Linked DNA regions of Butyrivibrio fibrisolvens. The protein of the gene in region 2 interacts with the protein of the main gene of each other region in a pairwise test. Links are inferred from orthologs where the notes say so. Each region holds a gene or a part of one and is shown on either strand. Other genes may lie near its edges. The genes, in order: rlmB and I7804_RS13610.

Region 1 (10,522 bases), 550 kb from region 2 along the record:
GGCACGGCTTTATTAACAGCTGGAGGGTAAACAGGCGGCCGGGGCGGTGCAAGCAGGGCGGTGCAGTATCCTTGAAGTTTTTGTGAGGGAGGCGGATAGAATATAAATCATTGCCGCGCTGTTATTAATGCTTTTGTTGCATGCGTCATAGTATTCTTAAGGCAAAAATGATATTATAATACAGATATTATTTTGGATAATCTTTATTGCGAGGAAAGAAATGATTGTTTTACAGATTACTCACACTAAAAATTTCATGAACACTTTGCTTAGGGGAAGTGATTTTGATGAATTTCTTTTGGAAGAAGCGGTTATTAAGGCCGGCAACTCTTATACAATAGATGGGCATATCAATAAAGAGTTTTATGGAGATCTTGTATCAGAAGAGGCTCCTTATGAGCTATCCAGATGGAGCGATATTAAGAGTGTATGCTTTGAGCTTATCAAAGGGCGTCATACACCTTTGGGATTTAAGTTTATCATGCAGGTTAAGCCCGAGCATACTGATGCGCTTCTTGAAAAGAAGGGATCAGCTCTTACAAGTAGGGATGTAGCATTTGTTATTAATGTTAAGTTTGCAGAAGGTATCACCACTATAACAAGTGCTGCTGCGATTAGAACATTCTCTTTAGATAAGTCTTACGAGCAGATCTGGGATGAGAGCATAAAAAGGTTCCTTGCTTCTCATAATATCGAATTTGAAGAGATATAATACACACTAATCCGAAGAAAGCAGTAAGCATTCTTTTTCAGTATTCTTTTCAGGCATCTGTTTGATATCCAATCGCCGCATATGACGCAAAAAACGCCCGCATAGTATCTGCTACTATACAGGCGTTTTATTAAAAGTATCATTTATATTTACTAAGAATTCTTATAAGCTCGTCATACTTTGGTCTTAACTTCTCATAGACTTGAGGAGCATTATCTATTCTCTCGGGTCTTAAGATCTCAGTTATTTCTTTGATCTGATTAAGAAAACCATCACCTTCCAGAGCAAGGTTTGAGGCTACACCTTTAAGGGCATGAGCTCCCTGGAAAGCTTCTTTGGGATCGTTGTTATCAAGGCCCTTTTTAAGTCTTTCCATACTAGGATCATCTATAAATTTGAGCATGAACTTCTCAACCAGATCTTCATTACCTACAAGACGTGCTTTGACTTCTTCCCAGTTAACGCCCCAGTCTATCAGTTCCTGTTTAAGCTCAGCATTCATGATCAGCCTCCTATACAAGAATATCAGATCACATATCTATCTGAACACCACATTACTAATGTTATGAGCGTATGCTCACAATCAGATCAAAGTATGGTTAGCATACTGACCAGATCATTCCTGCATCTTCAGAAGCTTTGCAGCCTGATCTGCAGTTGTAAGAGCATCTACAAGCTCATCAAGATCACCGTTTAGTACATCTTCTATTCTGTGAAGTGTAACCTTGATCCTATGGTCTGTAACTCTTCCCTGAGGGAAATTATATGTACGGATCTTCTCAGATCGGTCTCCTGTTCCTATCTGACTGCGTCTAAGCTCAGCTTCACTGTCGTGCTGCTCCTGGATCTTAAGATCATAAAGCTTGGCACGAAGAAGAGCCCATGCCTTAGCCTTATTCTGAAGCTGTGATCGCTCTGTCTGTGAATAGATGACTATACCTGTAGGAAGGTGGGTAAGTCTTACAGCAGAGTCTGTAGTATTAACTCCCTGACCACCATTACCTGATGCTCTTGTAATATCCATACGAACATCTTCCGGAGGTATATCGATATCAACATCATCCTCAACCTCAGGCATAACAGCTACAGTAGCTGTAGATGTATGAATTCTTCCGCCGGATTCTGTAACAGGTACTCTTTGTACTCTGTGAACTCCGCTTTCATATTTAAGCTTAGCATAGGCACCGCTTCCTTCAACCATGAAGCTTACAGTCTTCATTCCGCCTATACCTATTTCTTCAACGTTGATAAGTGATGTTCTAAAGCCTTTACTTTCAGCATATTTAACATACATACGATATAGGTCAGACGCAAAGAGCGCAGCTTCATCTCCGCCTACGCCTGCTCTTATCTCGACGATTACGTTCTTATCATCATCCGGATTCTTAGGTATCAGAAGTATCTTAAGATCCTGTTCAAGCAAAGGAAGTCTTTCTGAGTTTTCATTGCACTCATCTTTGAGCATCTGTCTCATCTCAGGATCTGTCTCTTCTTCCAGCATCTGCATGCTGTCTTCTATAGCTTCTTTACACTTTTTGTACTCTAAATACTTCTCAACAAGTGGTGTAAGATCGCTTTGTTCTTTCATAAGTCTTCTGAATCTGTCAGCATCTGATGCCACATCAGGTTCAGTAAGTACCATTCCGATTTCTTCATATCTGTGCAATATAGCTTCAAGTTTATCTAACATAATAAATCCAATCTATTCAATCACATTAATTTACCAAAACTAATACAGGCATCCTCTTACAACTCTGTCATTGCCGCCCAGATCTTTTATGACTTCCACTTCATGGAATCCGCCATCTTTCATAAGGCCAGCAACAGCATCGCCCTGATCATATCCTATCTCCATCATAAGCCAGCCACTTGTATACAGCCATTTAGGTGCATTTTCAATTATGCGTCTATAGAATATAAGGCCGTCTTGTCCGCCGTCAAGCGCTATATACGGCTCGCCCTTGCCCACTTCAGGAGGGAGCGTGGCTATAACATCAGTTCTGATATAAGGTGGATTTGATACGATCATATCAAACTTCTTATCGTCATCTTGTGGAAAAAGATCCGTCTTAACAATTTCAGCTCTATCGCTAAAACCAAGTCTGTCCCTGTTACCTGTCGCAACTTCTATAGCCTTATCGGATATATCTGTCATGACACAGCTTGTATCATTGGTATAATTAAGAATACTAAGCGCAACGCATCCGGATCCTGTGCAAAGATCCATAAAGCGCATTCCGTCAGATAGTTCTCTCAATGCTTCTTCTGCAAGAGTCTCTGTATCCTGATTCGGCACAAGTACATTCTCATTAACATCAAATGTAAGTCCCATAAATTCCTGATATCCTACTATATAGGCAAGAGGGACCCTGGACGCTCTTTTTTCTATAAGTTCATTATACTTCTTTTCTTCTTCAGGCGACACATCCCTGTCTCCATGAACCAGAAGCGTATTATAATCAGTGCCGCATACATATTCAAGAAGAAGCCGGGCGTCGAGCTGATACTCCGGCACACCGGCTTCCTTTAGTCTAATGGATGCATTTTTATAAATATCTGAATAAATCATTCCAGAACATCTTCCTCATCTTCATCAGCAAAATCAAATCCGAAAACATCCTTCTGATAGGTTTTCCAATCGAAAATAGCCTCTACAGAAGCAATACCGACTTCGATCATCGAATCATCCGGCTCCTTGGTAGTCAGACGCTGAAGAAGAAGTCCCGGCTTAGAGATAATAGATATAACCGGATTATCACTTTTACCTGCAAAACGGATAAGTTCGTAGGATATGCCCGAAACAACAGGAAGAAGCAATATACGATACAGAAGCTTCATCGCTACGCTTTCGGTATTGATAAACATAAACAATATGATACTTACAACAAGAACAAATAGTATAAAACTGCTTCCGCATCTTTTGTGGAATCTAGAGGAGCGCTTTACATTGGATACAGTAAGCGGAAGCCCTGATTCGATGCAGTTAATACACTTATGTTCAGCTCCATGATATCTGAAAAGCCTCTTAATATCAGGCATAAGTGTGATAGCAAGAATATACAAAATGAAGATAGCAATTCTTATAATACCCTCAGCTACAGCCTGAAGCGCCTGACTCTGAAGGTAAGTATTCATCCATGCAGACAGTCTTTCGGGAAGTATCAGAAAAAGACCTATAGCAAGCGCAAATGCAAATATCGTAGTTAAAACAGAGAAAAACTTATCTCCATTACCGCCCGTAACAGCATCAGCCGCCTTGTCAGCGCCTGTAGCATCCTCTTCTTCATCCTCGTAAAAGTCCGCAGATCTGTTAAGAGCCTTAGTACCAAGAACAAGTGAATCTATAAAAACAAAAATTCCTCGTATAAATGGAATCCTAAGAAGAGGCGATCCTGATAAAATACCATGATACTCATCTATTTCGACATGTACCTGTCCATCGGGTTTGCGAACAGCGACTGCATAAAGGTCCTTATTGCGCATCATAACCCCCTCAAGTACTGCCTGTCCTCCAATTCCCGAATAATGGGTAATCTTCTTTTTCATATATAGTCATCCCCCATCTAGTAATTTGCAGAAGGTACGCGCTTAGGCGCACCTATAAAAAATGAGGCTGAGGCTCTTGCCTCAACCTCATCATTGGATCCTTACTGAATCTCAAGCAAAGTCTTGCTCTATTAAGCTTCTGTCTTGATGCCGTACTTCTTGTTGAATCTGTCAATACGACCACGAGCTGAAGCTGCCTTCTGCTGGCCAGTGTAGAATGGATGGCACTTAGAACAAATTTCTACGTGAATCTCCTTCTTTGTGGAACCTACTGTGAAAGTATTGCCGCAGTTGCATGTAACTGTTGCCTGATAGAATTCTGGCTGTAAATCCTGCTTCATTTTTTACTCACCTTTCTATATCTGAATAAACTTTCGAAAAATTCCGCATCTTTTTTGAATGCACAATTTCCGACTGTGCTGCTGTCCACATAGACAGCTTTGTAATAATAACATAAATCGTTCAAATACGCAAGTACATTTTATCATTATACTAATCATGGATTGAATGTAAAAGTAAATTCCACATTATGCAGAATTAAGTCTTACGCCTTAGTTTATAAACACTAATGATCGCGACCTGTAAGATCTGTATCTGTCTCTTATTTCTTCATTCTGCGCTGACGTACGATCTCGTATGCAAGGACTCCGGCAGCAACAGATGCATTCAAGGATTCGATCTCACCATTAACAGGGATAGATGCGATCATATCACACTTTTCTCTTACCAGTCTGCTAACGCCTGATCCTTCATTGCCTATAACAAGTCCTATAGGGCCTGTAAGATCAAGATCATACATAGGCTTGCCATCCATGTCTGCGCATACAAACCACATTCCGCGCTTTTTGAGGTCCTCTATGGTCTTAGAGATATTGGTAACCTTTACAACAGGTGTATAGTTAAGCGCGCCTGCAGAAGTCTTGGCCACTGTAGCTGTAAGGCCAACTGCGCGGTTTTTGGGTATGATAACACCATGAGCTCCTGCAACATTGGCACTTCTTATGATAGCTCCAAGGTTGTGAGGATCTTCGATATTATCTAGAATAAGAACAAAAGGAGCCTTTCCTTCAGCTTCTGCCTTGCTGAATATATCTTCTATCTCAGAATAATCATATGCTGCAGCAAAAGCGATAACTCCCTGGTGCTTACCTGTTATAGATATCTGATCAAGACGTTCTCTTGAAACGAACTTAACGATAGTTCCAGCCTTTTTGGCTTCACGACGGATAGTAGATACAGCGCCATCTGTGCATCCATCAAGAACGTAGAGCTTGTCTATAGTCTTACCACTTCTAAAAGCTTCTACTACTGCATTTCTTCCTTCTATAGCAAGAGAATTCTCCGGAACCTCAATCTCTTCGTCCACAGCATCATCTGCCATGTCTCTTACAGGGCGGCGTTTTCTATCGTCTTCCCTGCTGTTATATCTATCTGAGACTCTGCCAAGACTTCTGCCATGTCTTTCGTCTTTTCTATTACCATTCCTGCTATCATTTTTATGATCATTTTTTCTAAAATTACTATTATCTCTCATATATATCTCCAAGAGTAAACTGTTTATAAACTATTATTTCCCATCTTTAGAATCAAGAAGCTTCACACCATATTGTACAAGCTCCAGCACTCTGTCAAGTCTCCCGGCCAGATACAGATAACCACACAAAGCTTCAAGCCCTGTAGCTTTGCGATAATCGATCACCGACTGATTCTTGGCACTTGTGTAGGACTTGGCATTCCTTCCTCTATGATACACTGCAGCTTCTTCTTCAGACAATCTGTCCATGATAGAGTCTATTATAAATGCCTGAGCTGCAGCATTAACATAGTGCACCTTGGCCTTGTTCAGGGTATTGGCAGGCCTGTTGGACTGTTCAGTAACAAGAGAACGTATTATTATCTCATATACGCTATCACCTATAAATGCAAGCGCAAGTGGTGAATACGTTCTCATATCTATCTTCTTAAGTCCGAATGAATCACGGATAACACCTGCAAGGTCAGCTATATCACTGCTGTTTATGCAGGCACTTTCGCAAGATTCATCCATAATTTCACTATCAGGGCCTATATTGTAATCATTCAGACCTTTTTCCATACTACGCCTTCTCTTGTATCTTTGATCTCAATACCTTTCTCAAGAAGCTCGTTTCTGATAGCATCTGCTGTTGCAAAATCCTTAGCCTTCTTGGCTTGTGCTCTTCTCTCAATAGCATCAAGTACATATTTCTCAAGCTCAGGATCTACACTTGTACCTTCTTCAGAAAGAGCCTTAGCATGAGCTATCAGATCAAGTGACAGAACCTTGTCAAAACTTTCTATGATAGCAAGCTTGGTCTTATCATTAGTATCGGCTTTAAGAGCATCATACAATATAGTGATAGCCATTGCAGTATTAAGATCACCGCATACGCTGTCTGCAAACTTTGCTTCAAAGTCCTTAAGTACAGCTTCATCTACAGCTCCGTCATCCTTAAGTTCAGCTACTCTCTTTACAAGCTTATTGAATGTAGCTGCTGCCTGATCAAGTGCATCAAATGAGAATACGAGAGGCTTCCTGTAATGAGACTGCAGGCAGAAGAATCTGTAAACAAGCGGATCATATCCTTTTTCTTTGAGTACAGATACTGTAAGTACAGCACCCTTACTCTTACTCATCTTGCCTGACTGATCGTTAAGGTGATTGGAATGGAACCAGTATTTGCACCATTCATGTCCCAAATAGCTTTCAGACTGAGCGATCTCATTGGTATGATGAGGGAAAATATTGTCAACGCCGCCGCAGTGGATATCGATATATTCACCAAGATGCTTCATAGCGATGCATGAGCACTCTATATGCCATCCGGGATATCCAACGCCCCATGGGCTTTCCCACTTAAGTGCCTGATCTTCAAATTTGGACTTTGTAAACCAAAGGACGAAGTCTGTCTTGTTTTTCTTATTGGCATCCTCTTCTACATCATCACGAACGCCAACCTGAAGAGCCTCTTTCTCGACTTCTGAAGAGAAAACATAATAATCTTTGAGCTTACTGGTATCAAAGTAAACATTGCCTCCGGCAACATATGCATATCCCTTTTCAAGGAGAACTTCAATCATATGGATAAACTCAGGGATGCAATTAGTAGCTGGCTCTATCACGTCAGGTCTCTTATTGCCAACAGCATCAAAATCTGCAAAGAAAGCATCTGTATAGTACTTGGCAATCTCCATAACGCTCTTGTGCTCTCTCTTAGCACCGGCAAGCATCTTGTCTTCGCCTGTATCAGCATCTGATGAAAGGTGTCCTACGTCAGTGATATTCATAACTCTCTTAACGTCATAACCTGCATACATAAGGGATTTGATAAGAACATCCTGCATGATATAAGTTCTGATATTACCGATATGCGCATAATGATAAACAGTAGGTCCGCAGGTATACATAGATACCTTGCCTTCTTCTCTGGGGTTAAACTCTTCTATATTTCTGGAAAGTGTATTATAAAAAGTAAACTTATGAGCCATTTTATTATTCTCCGTATGTAGTATTTTCTGTATTTCTATTAAAATAACCTCATGCCACAAGCAAAGCGAGTGACTAATGGTTCAAATTAGTGGAGCTTGCAACACTAATTTGGTTTTGAAAATGGAACATTTTCAAACTTAACCTCTTGATGATCAAGAGTTCATACCACATCCCGGACAGGCTGCACAGCCTCCGTCGCTTGACGCTTCACCGGTCTGGAATGTCGCATTCCTTGACGGTGCATCCATAGGAGTTGTCAGAAGGCATATAGCCTGAGAAGATATACCTTCTCCAGATCCAGTAAACCCAAGTCCCTCTTCTGTAGTAGCCTTAACATTGACCTGAGTGATATCAAGTCCCAGAACATCAGCAATATTCTGTCTCATAGTGTCAATATAAGGTCTCATCTTAGGTCTTTGAGCGATAATGGTAGCATCAATATTCTCTACTATAAAACGTGCCTCATCCAGCCTTCTGCCAACTTCAGCCAGAAGCTTCATAGAATCAGCTCCTTTAAATTCAGGATCTGTATCCGGAAAAAGCTTACCTATATCTCCAAGAGCTGCTGCGCCAAGAAGCGCATCCATTATTGCATGAACAAGAACATCCGCATCTGAATGTCCATCAAGTCCTTTTTCATAAGGGATGTCAACGCCGCCGATTATAAGCTTTCTGTTTTCTGCAAGGCGGTGAACATCGTATCCCATTCCTATACGCATATATTAAAATCCTTTCTAAAACAACCATTCATGGATAAATGTCTATTCCCTTCATAATACATTAATAAGTACTTCAATTACAAGAGCTGCTCCGCAGGCACATGCAGCAACAGTCAGAAGATTCTTCCTTAGATAGGAAAGAACAAGTGCTGTTACAAGTCCGGCTATCCCTGCTGCAAGGCTAAGTCCCTGCGTCATAAGTATAGAAGGAAAAGTCATCGCTGCTAGTGTAGCATACGGAACATAAAAAAGAAATGACTTTATGAATGGGCTTTTGATCTCTTTTCTTATAAGAGCAAGTGGAACTACCCTGATAAGATAAGTAACTATAGCCATAACCAAAATATAAACATATACATTGTACATAGTTGTCCTCTTTTTTAAGCAGTCTAGTCTTCCGCACTTCTGACAGGGAAAAATACTGCCGCAAGCGTACTTATGATCACTGTTACAATGATGATCCTCATGCCTGATTTGAGATTTTTAAGAACCGGTGCAAAGGTCATAATGCAGGAAAAGAGCATAGCGCATATTACTACGCACATCACAGCCTTGTTATCTCTGGAAGGCGGAATGATGATCGCTATGAACATCCCATATATCGCAAGACCAAGGCAAGCGATAAGTATCGGCGGAAGAATCTGTCCGGCAAAGGCTCCCAAAAACGTCCCAAGTATCCATCCAAAAACAGAAATGCTGATGAGTCCGTATGAATATGCAGGCTTTAGCTCTCCTTTATTAAGTACGCTCAGCGCAAATATCTCATCTGTCACACCATAAGCAATACACATCCTGTGAATGATGCCTGTTTTAGGAGACAGCTTTTGAGTAAGCGCTGTAGACATGAGCATGTATCTAAGATTTATGATAAATTGCAGTATCGCCATTTCCACAAGAGACACCCCATCTCTTATAGAATCAAGCGATGCATACTGTCCTGCGCTAGTTACATTAGTAATAGACATGATCACTGCCTGAAGAGTTGTAAGGCCCTTACTTCCGGCAGCTATTCCAAAAGCAAAAGAAACCGCTATATATCCTGTGCAGATCGGTATGCCGTTTTTAAGTCCCCTGCGGTATTCTGAAGCATTATCCATATCAGTCCTCTATTTCATCAATAATTTTTCTGATCTCATCCTCCGGTGCATAGGGCATACTTCCCTGAACCATTTTGTCAGAGCCACCGCCTTTAGCACCAAATCTCTGTTTTAAAGCTGCCGCAACCTTCCTGGCATCGCCGTCTGCAATGCCGCTTACAAACCTATATCCATTCTCTGTCAAGACAAAAAAGCTGCAAAAACCCGCATGAGACACTGTAAGATCATTGATAGCATTCTGAATAGACTTATTGTCCATATCCTGTACAAAGACCGTGACATTCTTTTGATTCTTAGGAATCTCCTTGAGTTTATAACTTAAAAGCTCTGCCTTAGCCTTTTGAAGACTGCCTTTTACTTCATACAATTCGTCTTTAAGTTTGCATACCTGTCCGGGGACATTCTCAATAGAAGTTGTCAAAGATCCGGCAAGATCCTGGATAAGCGTATGTTCCCTTCCAAGAGTCTTTAAGGCTCTCAATCCGCATTCTATAAAGATCCTGACACCGCCTTTATAGTTCTGACGGCCTAGCACCTTCAAAAATCCAATCTCTCCAGTCTTTCTGACATGGGGAGCACAGCAGGCACACACGTCTACTCCTGGGATCGTGACTATCCTTACATCACCTTCAAGTTCTTTCTTACTTCTGTACTGGAGCTTATCAAGCTCATCTTTTGAAGGCCATGAGATTTCTATATCAAGATTTCGGACTATAACTTCATTAACTTTTCTCTCTATCTCAAGCACCTGTTCATCATCCAAAGGACCGTTAAAATCCATTGTAACTACCTGCCTGCTAAGGTGAAAGCCAACATTGTCATAGCCATATTTATTGTGAACTGTCCCGGAGAAGATATGTTCTCCTGAATGCTGCTGCATCTGATCAAAACGGTGATCCCAGTCAACCACGCCATGAACGCTTTCACCGGCTTCAATATC
Region 2 (10,620 bases):
CATGTACCGGATACAGGATGTATCTAGTACATGTCCGGAAATACACGGATGTATTTCCATGTACGATTATCCCTTAATATACAACCTTGGGATTCTTGGATTAAGATCGCAGGCAAGCTCGTAATTAAAGCGTCCGCTCAAGTTTCCAAGTTCTTCAATTGATATATGCTGATCGCCGCTCCATCCTATAATAGTGACTTCATCATTTTCCAAAGCTTCAGGGATTCTACTTATATCAACCATGAACTGATCCATGCATACACGTCCAAGGATAGGTGCTTTATGACCGTGGATAAGGACATAGCCTTTATTAGAAAGGCTTCTTGGATATCCGTCGCCGTATCCAACAGGGATAGTAGCAATCCTTGTGGGCTTATCTGTAATATAGGTTCCGCCATAGCTAACAGCAACACCCGCAGGTACATCCTTAATATAAGCGATGTGGCTATACAGTCCAAGTGCAGGCGTGATCTTCACTTTGTCTGTAGGAACATCCTCAGAAGGCTTCATTCCATACATTGTAACTCCGGCTCTTACCATATCCATCTGAGCCTGCGGGATACTTATGATGCTGGCAGAATTCGCGCAGTGATGTAGAGGAATCCTAACGCCGTTTTCTTTTTCTACTCTTTCTATAAAAGCTGTGAATATATCTTTTTCTCTATAGCATCTGTAAGGTCTTTCTCATCAGCTCTGGCAAAATGAGTGAAGATTCCCTCAACTTCGATGTGCTTCATGGAGAGCGCCTTCTTAACAAAGAGAGCACCCTCATCATTAGGACGAACACCTATTCTGGACATAGATGTATCAACCGCAATATGAACCTTAACTTTGCAAGTCTCAGACCTCTTTGCAGCTCTTTCTTCAAGCTGCTCAAGCTGATCATATCTGAACACCGCCGGTCTTATATCATTTTCAATAAGGGAATCGTAAGAGAAAGGAAATGTATATCCCAGGATCAGTATAGGTTTTCTGATTCCATTGTCCCTAAGCTCCATCGCCTCTTCGCAGGTTGCACAGGCGTATCCCCAAATATAGTCCTCTGATTCAAGTAGTTTTGCAATTGGTACTGCTCCAAAACCGTAACCATCAGTTTTGATAACTGCGATCATCTTGGTTTCAGGCTTTAAATTGTCATGCATTGAATGCATATTTGAAAGAATTGCATCAAGATCAACTGCAGCACATACCCTCGGGTATTTTAATGCCATCTCCTTAGAAAGATTCTGTCTGCTAACTATTTCATGTGAGTTCATTTTATAAATACGCTTTCTATCTTAATGAATTCAGAGATTGCCCAATGACCATATCTTTTAATAATCCGAGAAAACAGCTCCTATAATCCAAAGACAGTTTCTACGATCAAAAAATATTTTCTATGATCCAAAAACAATTTCTTAATTCTATTATTATTTTTCCGGAAGAACATTTGCAAGTTCCTTTATTATATCACTTGCTGTCATATAATACTCTCCCACTCTGGAAGCCGCACGATTGCCGGCAAGACCGTGTATGAAGGTTCCAATGCAGGCAGTCTGGAAGGCTCCAAGCTTCCTTGAGCTCAAAGCTCCGATTATCCCTGCAAGCACATCGCCTGATCCTGCAGTTGCCATGCCACTGTTACCTGATATATTAACATACATCTGCCTCTTACCGGCTCCCGCCACGACAGACCTTGCATCCTTACATATTACTACACAGTTATAATACTCCGAAAGTGCCAAAGGCCACTTCAGCATATTTTCCTTAACATCATAGACCGTAACAGGCTCAGGACGTTCATCGCCAAATGCAGCATTGTAAAGCCTTGCAAACTCTGCAACATGAGGAGTTATCACAAGCTGCTTGTCTTTAGAGTCAGAATAGGCTCTTGCAAGCTCACTTATATGTCTATCTTGTGCTATCAGAGTAATAGCATCTGCATCCGCAACAAGGAACTTGTCATAGTGTTCTAGTACGATGCTAAGGATGGCCTTAGCAACCATTCCTGTTCCAATCCCTGGGCCTATAACTATAGCGGACGCCCACTTCATGTTTTCAATAAGTATATCTCTGATCTTGTCTATATTGCTGTCAGTCTCAATATTGGCATATGAATCAAACATTGCCTCAGGAATACTGCTCTTAATAGCTTCTACATTAGCAGGTGTCGTAAATACTTTGACCATACCGGCGCCTGTATGGAACGCTGACTTGGAACACAGAAGGCATGCGCCCGTAACCTTATCGCTTCCGGCAATGACTAAAACCTTGCCGAATGTTCCCTTATTACCATAGCCAACTCTCCTTGGAAGAAGGTCTTCGGGACCCTCATCAAAGAAAAAATATTCAGGAAGATTCCCAAGAAAACCGTCCACTGTAATACCGACATCTTCTACAAATAACTGCCCGCAGTACTCAGTGCCGGGGTACAGCAGCTGTCCCATCTTGGCAAAATTAAATGTAACAGTAAGGTCCGCCTTAACAGCAAGAAGATGAACACTTCCCGTATCAGTATCTATGCCGGATGGAATATCAACAGCAACAACAAGTGTAGACTCGTCCTTGAGCTTCTTGCATTCATTGATATACATTATAGCTTCGACATATTCGCCTTCTACATCTTTGGTACATCCGATTCCAAGGACAGCATCTACTATGATATCCCATTCCATTTGTGATTTGGTGGCTCGTACATTGGAAAAAGTGTCCATTGGAATATTGTACGCCTCTGCGCATTTCTTCTGGGATGCAGTATCAGGGTTAGAGTCCTTGTCATCAACAAGAGCTATCTGCACTCTGTAGCCATGCTGATACAAAATCCTTCCGATAGCTATCCCGTCACCGCCATTGCCGCCGTGTCCTGCAACGATCAGAACATTAAAAGCTCTGGAAGTGTGCATAGCTCTCTTCCACTCACCGATTCTGGCAGCAACAGCCAGAGCAGCTCTTTCCATAAGCACGATGGATGGAACCCCAAAGTGCTCTGAAGTATTACGATCGCATGTTTTCATTTCTTTGGCTGTTACTAAATACTGCATATGTCCCCTTTTTGCTTATTATGAATGAGTCAGTACTAATTATTGACCAATTACGAATAAGCCAGTACATTACGTCTGTATGGATCCTGACCCCGGAGTTCTGATCCTGTGATTTCTCTCGGGATCATATTCCATATCGAATATATCTATAACTTCAGGTCCGAAGATATCATGCATATATGAATACAGGTTGAAATTCTCCATCTCACCTTCCTGAAGTCTAATGACCTGTTTCTTGAGCTCTTTTCTCGTATTGGATAGCCACTCATCGATCTCGTTGATCTCATCTGTATTGCGATGAAGTCTTTCGTAGCATACAGACATGGATGCAACCATAACCTTATAATTGAGCTGATATATCTCTCTGGGAAGCCCCAAAAGCTGATCTTCAAGCTCTTCGATCTGGGAATTGCAATCTCCTATAAGTCTCTTCCTGTCATCAAGTTCCTTACCCGCGGACTTATCGCCCTTATTAAGCCTGTCAGATATGCCTATTACTTCATCAAGAAGTGTCTTCTTAAGGCGCTTTATATCCTTGATCTTTTGCTTGAACCTAGCCTGCTCATCCACAAGCTTATTAAGCTCATCGGCAAGAGTCTGCAGCTCATCACTAACACCCTCTTCACCAAAGAGCATCTTCCACTTCTCATCAGTTGTTACAATTGGTATATTCTTGCCAAGTAGAGCCGGCATATAGACATCTTCTTCTCTGGACATAGCATCCTTCCTCTTAGGCACGACTATATCTCAAACAACGAAAACCTGCATTTAGTATTTCGGATAATCCCCCGATTTAATTTAGAATATACTAAAACTCTTCACTTCGACGGACCGGTATATCCAAAGTCTTTAGAGAAAGCTCTATACTTATTATACTATATTTCATCAATATAAATGACAGGCCGCCGGAATCACCTAAGTCCCGGCACAGCCTGCCAATCACTATCGATTTATATATTGCCCAAAATCACTTCTTACCGCCATGGAATCTTTCATAACGGTTAATGTTGTATGACAGCTTCATAAGGCTGTCTGAAAGATGAACATTCTCAACCTGAACATTCTCCGGAACATCAAGATCCACATGAGCAAAGTTCCATATTGCCTTGATGCCTGCCTTAATAAGTCTGTCGGCCATTGGGACTGCCTGCTCCTTGGGAATTGTGAGAACTGCGATATCGATATTGTTCTTCTTGATAAAATCCTCGATCTCTTCTATCGGACGTATCTCAACATCGCCAATCATCTTGCCTTGAAGAGCCGGGTCACGGTCAAATGCACCCTTGAAAACAAATCCTCTTGTTGAAAAATTGGTATAACCCGCCAGAGCTGTACCAAGATTACCCGTTCCTATAATGATGAGCTGGTGCTTCTTATCAATGCCAAGTATCTTACTGATCTCATCATACAGATACTCTACATTATAGCCATAGCCCTGTTGTCCAAATCCACCGAAATTGTTGAAATCCTGCCTTATCTGTGAGGCTGTAACCTTCATTATGTCAGAAAGTTCCTGAGATGAAATCCTCTCTACTCCGCTAGCCTTAAGCTCACCAAGATATCTGAAATAACGGGGCAGGCGGCTGACTACTGCCTGGGATATTTCTTTATCCATGCGCCTTCCTCCTGATCTGTTATTATTGTTAATTTTGTATCACTCTATAATTGTAGCGAATCGTTAAACTTTAGTCAATTGAAATTATATCCTAATCAGTGTAATATATTGCTGTTATGAATAAAATACAAGGCCAGCCATTTCAAGACTGAGCCTGCATTTCAAAGCACAAATGATGCGAGGTATATCATGTTACTTTCATGTCACAATATATGTAAATCTTTCGACGGTAAAGACATCTTAAAAGGTGTTTCTTTTCACATAGAAGCAAATGAAAAAGCAGCTATCGTCGGTATTAACGGAGCCGGCAAGACTACACTTTTAAAGATAATAACAGGGCAGCTGTCACCTGACGAAGGCGAAGTTGTTTTTGCCAAGGATACAAGTTTTGGATACCTGGCACAGAACCAGAACATAGATTCAGGCAATACGATCTATGATGAACTTAAGCTTGTCAAAAAAGATACGATAGAGCTTGAAGAGAAGATCCGCGAAGCTGAAGAACAGATGAAGGTCCTTACAGGAGACGACCTTACAAAGCTCATGAATGACTACACCGCAATGACTCACCACTTCCAGCTTATCGACGGATACGCCTGGCAGAGCGAAGTCGCCGGAGTAGCCAGAGGTCTTGGCTTTACAGATGAAGAGTTCGGAAAGTCCATCAGTACCCTCTCCGGAGGCCAGAAGACAAGAGTTGCCCTTGGTAAGCTCCTTCTCCAAAAGCCTGACCTTATCATCCTTGACGAGCCCACCAACCATCTTGATATGAATTCCATACAGTGGCTTGAGACCTATCTTCTCAACTACAAGGGCGCCGTACTGATCGTATCCCACGATCGTTACTTCCTTGATAAGATAGCAGGCAAGATCGTCGAGATCGACCAGACAAAGGCCGGCATCTACAACGGCAACTACTCTTTCTATGCTACAGAAAAAGAAAAGCGCCGCGCTATAGCATGGCACGCCTACATCAATCAGCAGCAGGAGATCAAGCACCAGCAGGAAGTAATCGATAAGCTTAAGAGCTTCAACCGTGAGAAATCCATAAAGCGTGCTGAGAGCAGGGAAAAGATGCTTGAGAAGATCGAGCGTATCGAAAAGCCTACAGAAGTTGATGATGAGATGAAGATAAAGCTCACACCATCCTGCGTATCAGGTAATGACGTACTAAATGTAGAAGGCATCTCCAAATCCTTTGAAAATGCCCACCTTTTTGAGAATATATCATTCGAAATAAAAAGAGGCGAGCGCGTAGCGATCATCGGCGATAACGGAACCGGTAAGACCACAATGCTCAAGATCATCAACGGTCTTCTTCCTCCTGATGCAGGCAAGATAACCCTTGGCGTCAAAGTTCACCCTGGTTACTACGATCAGGAACACCACGTGCTTCATGATGAAAAGACTCTTTTTGAAGAAATTTCAGATGAGTATCCAACTCTTAATAATACAGAGATAAGAAATACGCTTGCTGCCTTCCTCTTTACTGGCGAAGACGTATTTAAGCGTGTCGGCGACCTCTCCGGTGGTGAAAAGGGTCGTATGTCACTTGCAAAGCTTATGCTCTCTGAAGCTAATCTCTTGCTTCTCGATGAGCCTACAAACCACCTTGATATTACAAGTAAGGAAGTTCTTGAAAGTGCTCTTAACGGCTATGAGGGAACTGTCCTGTACGTAAGCCACGACAGATACTTCATCAACAAGACTGCTACCAGGATCCTGGATCTTACAAACGGCGTACTTGTTAACTATCTTGGTAACTACGACTATTATCTCGAGCACCATGATGAGCGTATGGCTCAGATCCTTGCAGGTAATCAGTCTGCTACTGCTACCGCTGCTGCAAGCGGAGTACTTCTTGGAGGCCAGAGCGTTTCTAGCTTAGGAAGTACAAATACTTCATCTGCTTCAGGTTCGATCAAAGCTAACAGCTTCCAGTATGCAGGTGACAGTGCCGATGCTACAGACGGCAAGGCCGACTGGAAAGCCCAGAAAGCCGCTGCTGCCCAGCAGAAGAAGAAGGAAAAAGAGCTTAAAGCCTGCGAAGAAGAAATCGCAAAACTTGAAGAGCGTAACGAAGTCCTGAATGAAGAAATGTCCAGACCTGAGATCGCAACAGACCTTGCAGAACTTCGTAAGCGCACGGACGAGCAGGAAGACATAACAGCAAAACTCGAAGTACTGTATGATAAGTGGGCAATGCTTTCTGAGTAATACAGGTTATAGATTGTTATAAAACTAATAAAAAGAGGGTGTTATCTTCTATTCCAGAAGATTCACCCTCTTTAAGTATCACTCAATTTCTTCTATTGTCAGGTCAGGAAAGAGCCTGTCGCTCTTGATCTCGCTGCCGTTATTCTTTGAGCAGAAAGCCACTCCTTTATACTCAATTGTTTCGCCAGCTTTAATGGTAATGACTTCCTTATCAATAAAGTTCAGCGAGTGCGGGATCATCAAATTCAATCTCTTCTTCAGTTGAATATGGTACGCCGTCTTTCACACCCTGAACCAATCTGCATGGACCATCAAGATAATATGCTTCAATCTCGTAATCCACTGGATCTGCCTCTATTATGTAATCTGCTAAAGCTCTGGCTGCCTTTTCTGTGCTTTCATCTCCGGAATTTCCGCCAATAGCAGGGCCTGTAGGGCCACAATAAGCATATAGATAAAACTTCTCGCCATTTTCAGCTTCTGCACAGAGATTATAACTGTACATATTCTCAAAATTTTTGGTTAAATATGAAGGCTCCCCAAATCTAGCCTTTAGCTGTCCAAATGCAAGTGGAATTTTAGATTCCATTTCTTTTGCATACTTAAAGAAATCGTAAATAGCGCAAATATGTGCGCCTCCATTAAACTCCTTTTGTTCTTCCTCTGTCTGAACTCTGAATTTGTATTCCATAGCCTTTTCCTCCTAGTAGTAGTTTTTATGCGACAAATCAATTGTACTATCGATTATTATTCGATTCTTCTAAATCCGACGAAACGACATTTTTATATTACGAAATGCATCAAAACATTTTATTCATCCTTGCGTTTGAAATCCAATTCGAAATCCATATCAAATCCGTCCGGAGCCCAGTTAATAGTACCAGGTTCAATAAACTCAATGTTTATGAACCTCCGCAATCAGAAGTGCAAAATATATGCTACCGAGCTGCTGACAACAGAGGCAACAAAGATCATGAATGATTTCTACAAGCTATTTAAGATCTCCTGCCCTGCAGAGGTGTCGTTGAAACGTGGTTAGAAAAGTTGGTCGGGAACTATAGTTTAAGACTTGCTCTTATCATAGGCGATCTGCTTGAAGAGATTGAAAAGACCGCTCTTGATAGCATTATTATCATGATCTGCGCCTGTAATCTCGTACCAGATGTGGTCAGCGCCGTTAGCTTCTAAAAGCTCATGATACTGCTTTGGATATGTTCCAACTACTGAATCCCTGCTGCCGCAGCAGACAATGAATACATCAGGCTCTACTGCGCCATCTGCAAATTTCATCTCGCTCTCTTCGATCATTCCCTCGTGAGTCATGAATTTATCTGTTGTAGGAACGATTCCCGGTGCTGCAGAGATTGCACATACATAACCAAAGAGCTCAGGTCTTTGAAGCGTGATATAGATTGTCTCTCTGCCGCCCATTGAAAAGCCTGCAAGATAAGTATTTTCTCTACCTGTAAGAATTGAATATTCGCTCTCAATGTGAGGCATCAGGTCATTAACAAGATCGTTGATGAAATTGTCGTAAGGAAGAACGCTCTCGCTATCAAAACCAGGCTGCTGGTAAGGATCAGATGTTGCGTACATGTTAGGACATACAACGATTGTCTCTTCGATGAGTTCATCAGCCGCCATATTACCTACGATCTCTTTGATCCTGTTCTCTCCATCTGAGGAAAAAGAGTACTCGTTTCCAAAGATACCATGTAAAAGATACAAAACCGGATACTTCTTATCTTCGCTATAATCTGCAGGAAGAAGAATACTGTAACCCCTCTCCAGTCCACAGGTTTCAGAATAATAAGTTGCATGTGTGAACTCGCCGTATTCTACATCACCGCGCTTTGACTCGATCATTAATGGACATCTTTCATCAATCTCATCATTAAGAACGAACTCTGTGTCAGCACCTTCTGAGTCATCCTCTGTCTTTATTCCTGAAGCAAAAGAGCTTAAGTCTTCACTGCTGTTATCTGTAGCTACGCTACTCTCCCCGGTGCTATTTGCTACTTCCATGCTTATTTCTTCGTTACTGTTTTCTGCTCCCATACCGTTGTCCCCCTGTGAATTTGCACCACATGCACATAGTGCCGTTATAGCTAATGCCAATATAATTGATATACTTTTCTTTTTCATAACCAGCCCCTTTGAACTGAAAGAATAAACAGTCACAACTAGTACTACTATTATCAAATCATTTGCATGATTTATCATTATAATCATGTAAAAAGCCGCTCACAAGCCATATATTGCTATAATCATGCTATTGGCATTCATTAATTCGAGTTATATCTTTCAAGCTCCTTTTTAATTTCCAAATACTCATCAACTTGTTTTTGGATCTCTTCATCATCATAAGGAAAAAGAGCCAGCCCCTCTGGACTGACCCTCATAAACTTTGGCAAACCCTCACCAATGTTGATTATCCGGGAAAACATACGTATATGAATGTGTTTGGGGAGCAGTAGTTTCAATACTTGATCGTAAAGACCATATCAAAAGCGAAAGCATCAAAAACAATGCGATTACAAATAGACTATACCCAGCATAGAATTTATATTTTCTCCAGTTGATATCTGATTGGATTTCATGGACTCCTTCCGGATCATATATATAAACAACGATATTAGCTCCAGGTTTTAGACCTTTTTCACTGGTGCATACTTCTCCTTCCAGCGTCTTGCCTTTATAATCATAGCTAACATTATATGTCTCATATATCTCACCACACCTACTATTTATCTTAACAATCTCTGTCCCTTTACTATCAATGACCTTTCCTCTAAACTTTTAGATTTCTTATATCTTATTCCTAAAATCAAATTTATAATTGCCCAAAAAATAAATACCGATATAAAAAAACCTATTCCTAAATAACCACCCAATGCTCTCAAAAAACTTCCTCCTTGAAAAAACTATCATTAAATGTCTCTTTATTATTCTCAATAAATTATTTGTTATATTCATAAGAATTATAATAGCTACCAACAGTTACTTTATTTTTATATTGGCTATCATAATTCATTTGGTCCATGCCCCATAAAAAAGCAAAAACATCAATAATATAACTATAATTCCCACAGCACACGCAGCAAATATTTGAAATTTCCTCCATCCGATATCTGATTGAATTTCATGAAGATTATCCGGATCATATACATAAACATCTATCTTATCTCCACGTCTTAACCCTGTTTCATCTGTGCAAACCTCGCCTCGAAGTGTCTGGCCATTATATTCGTAACAAACATCATATGTTTCATATATTTCACCACAGCGGCGACCAAAATAAACTATCTCTGTGTCTATACTATCAATAACTCTTCCTTTAAACTTTTTGGATTTCTTATATTTAATTCCAGAAATCATATCCACCATTACCAAGAGTAATACAAATGGTAAAAATGCTAATCCCCAACAACTTGAACTTGTCATCATATTAACCTTTCTATATTCAAAACAAAAATACAATTGATATATGAGGCCTGCATATATCATAACGATACATAGCTTACCATATAGTATCTTTGTAAATAAATAATAATCGCAGCAAAAAAAGACGTATAATTCATGTACTCACAGGCTATACGTCTTTTTAATACTGCTGTTATTCTTTTACTAAATCATTCAGTTCAGACGGATCCTGTATCTTTCAAGATCTACCTGATCACATTCTAAAAATACTGTTTCGATATACTCTCCGCCATTTGCAAGAATTGTCTTTTTACTGGCTTCATTTGAAGGAATACAGCTTACTCC

Evidence for each region.
Region 1: the proteins of I7804_RS13610 (region 2) and rlmB interact in binary tests that used the Escherichia coli proteins (3 or more experiments, as listed by UniProt). The link is inferred for Butyrivibrio fibrisolvens from one-to-one orthologs.

Annotation. Positions count from the first base shown.
Region 1 is NZ_CP065800.1:3,796,800-3,807,321, forward strand. What follows is about bases 3,750-6,578. They hold rlmB (23S rRNA (guanosine(2251)-2'-O)-methyltransferase RlmB), read right to left. Parts: upstream 5,640-6,578; coding sequence 4,860-5,639; downstream 3,750-4,859. Other genes in these bases: I7804_RS15920 (DUF1385 domain-containing protein), read right to left, coding at 3,750-4,258; rpmE (50S ribosomal protein L31), read right to left, coding at 4,390-4,599; I7804_RS15935 (Mini-ribonuclease 3), read right to left, coding at 5,826-6,353; cysS (cysteine--tRNA ligase), read right to left, coding at 6,338-6,578. In the rest of the region: I7804_RS15900 (DUF5721 family protein), read left to right, coding at 221-712; I7804_RS15905 (Hpt domain-containing protein), read right to left, coding at 852-1,214; prfA (peptide chain release factor 1), read right to left, coding at 1,329-2,402; prmC (peptide chain release factor N(5)-glutamine methyltransferase), read right to left, coding at 2,442-3,281; more of I7804_RS15920, read right to left, coding at 3,278-3,749; more of cysS, read right to left, coding at 6,579-7,765; ispF (2-C-methyl-D-erythritol 2,4-cyclodiphosphate synthase), read right to left, coding at 7,919-8,485; I7804_RS15950 (AzlD domain-containing protein), read right to left, coding at 8,537-8,851; I7804_RS15955 (AzlC family ABC transporter permease), read right to left, coding at 8,875-9,582; I7804_RS15960 (alanyl-tRNA editing protein), read right to left, coding at 9,584-10,522. UniProt on the Escherichia coli protein: Specifically methylates the ribose of guanosine 2251 in 23S rRNA.
Region 2 is NZ_CP065800.1:3,254,740-3,265,359, forward strand. The notes cover bases 716-3,642. They hold I7804_RS13610 (NAD(P)H-hydrate dehydratase), read right to left. Parts: upstream 3,021-3,642; coding sequence 1,410-3,020; downstream 716-1,409. Other genes in these bases: I7804_RS13615 (hypothetical protein), read right to left, coding at 3,090-3,642. In the rest of the region: more of I7804_RS13615, read right to left, coding at 3,643-3,737; I7804_RS13620 (redox-sensing transcriptional repressor Rex), read right to left, coding at 3,988-4,635; ribosomal protection-like ABC-F family protein, read left to right, coding at 4,825-6,852; I7804_RS13630 (hypothetical protein), read right to left, coding at 7,064-7,543; I7804_RS13635 (alpha/beta hydrolase), read right to left, coding at 7,915-8,997; I7804_RS13640 (hypothetical protein), read right to left, coding at 9,883-10,299; I7804_RS13645 (GNAT family N-acetyltransferase), read right to left, coding at 10,489-10,620. UniProt on the Escherichia coli protein: Bifunctional enzyme that catalyzes the epimerization of the S- and R-forms of NAD(P)HX and the dehydration of the S-form of NAD(P)HX at the expense of ADP, which is converted to AMP.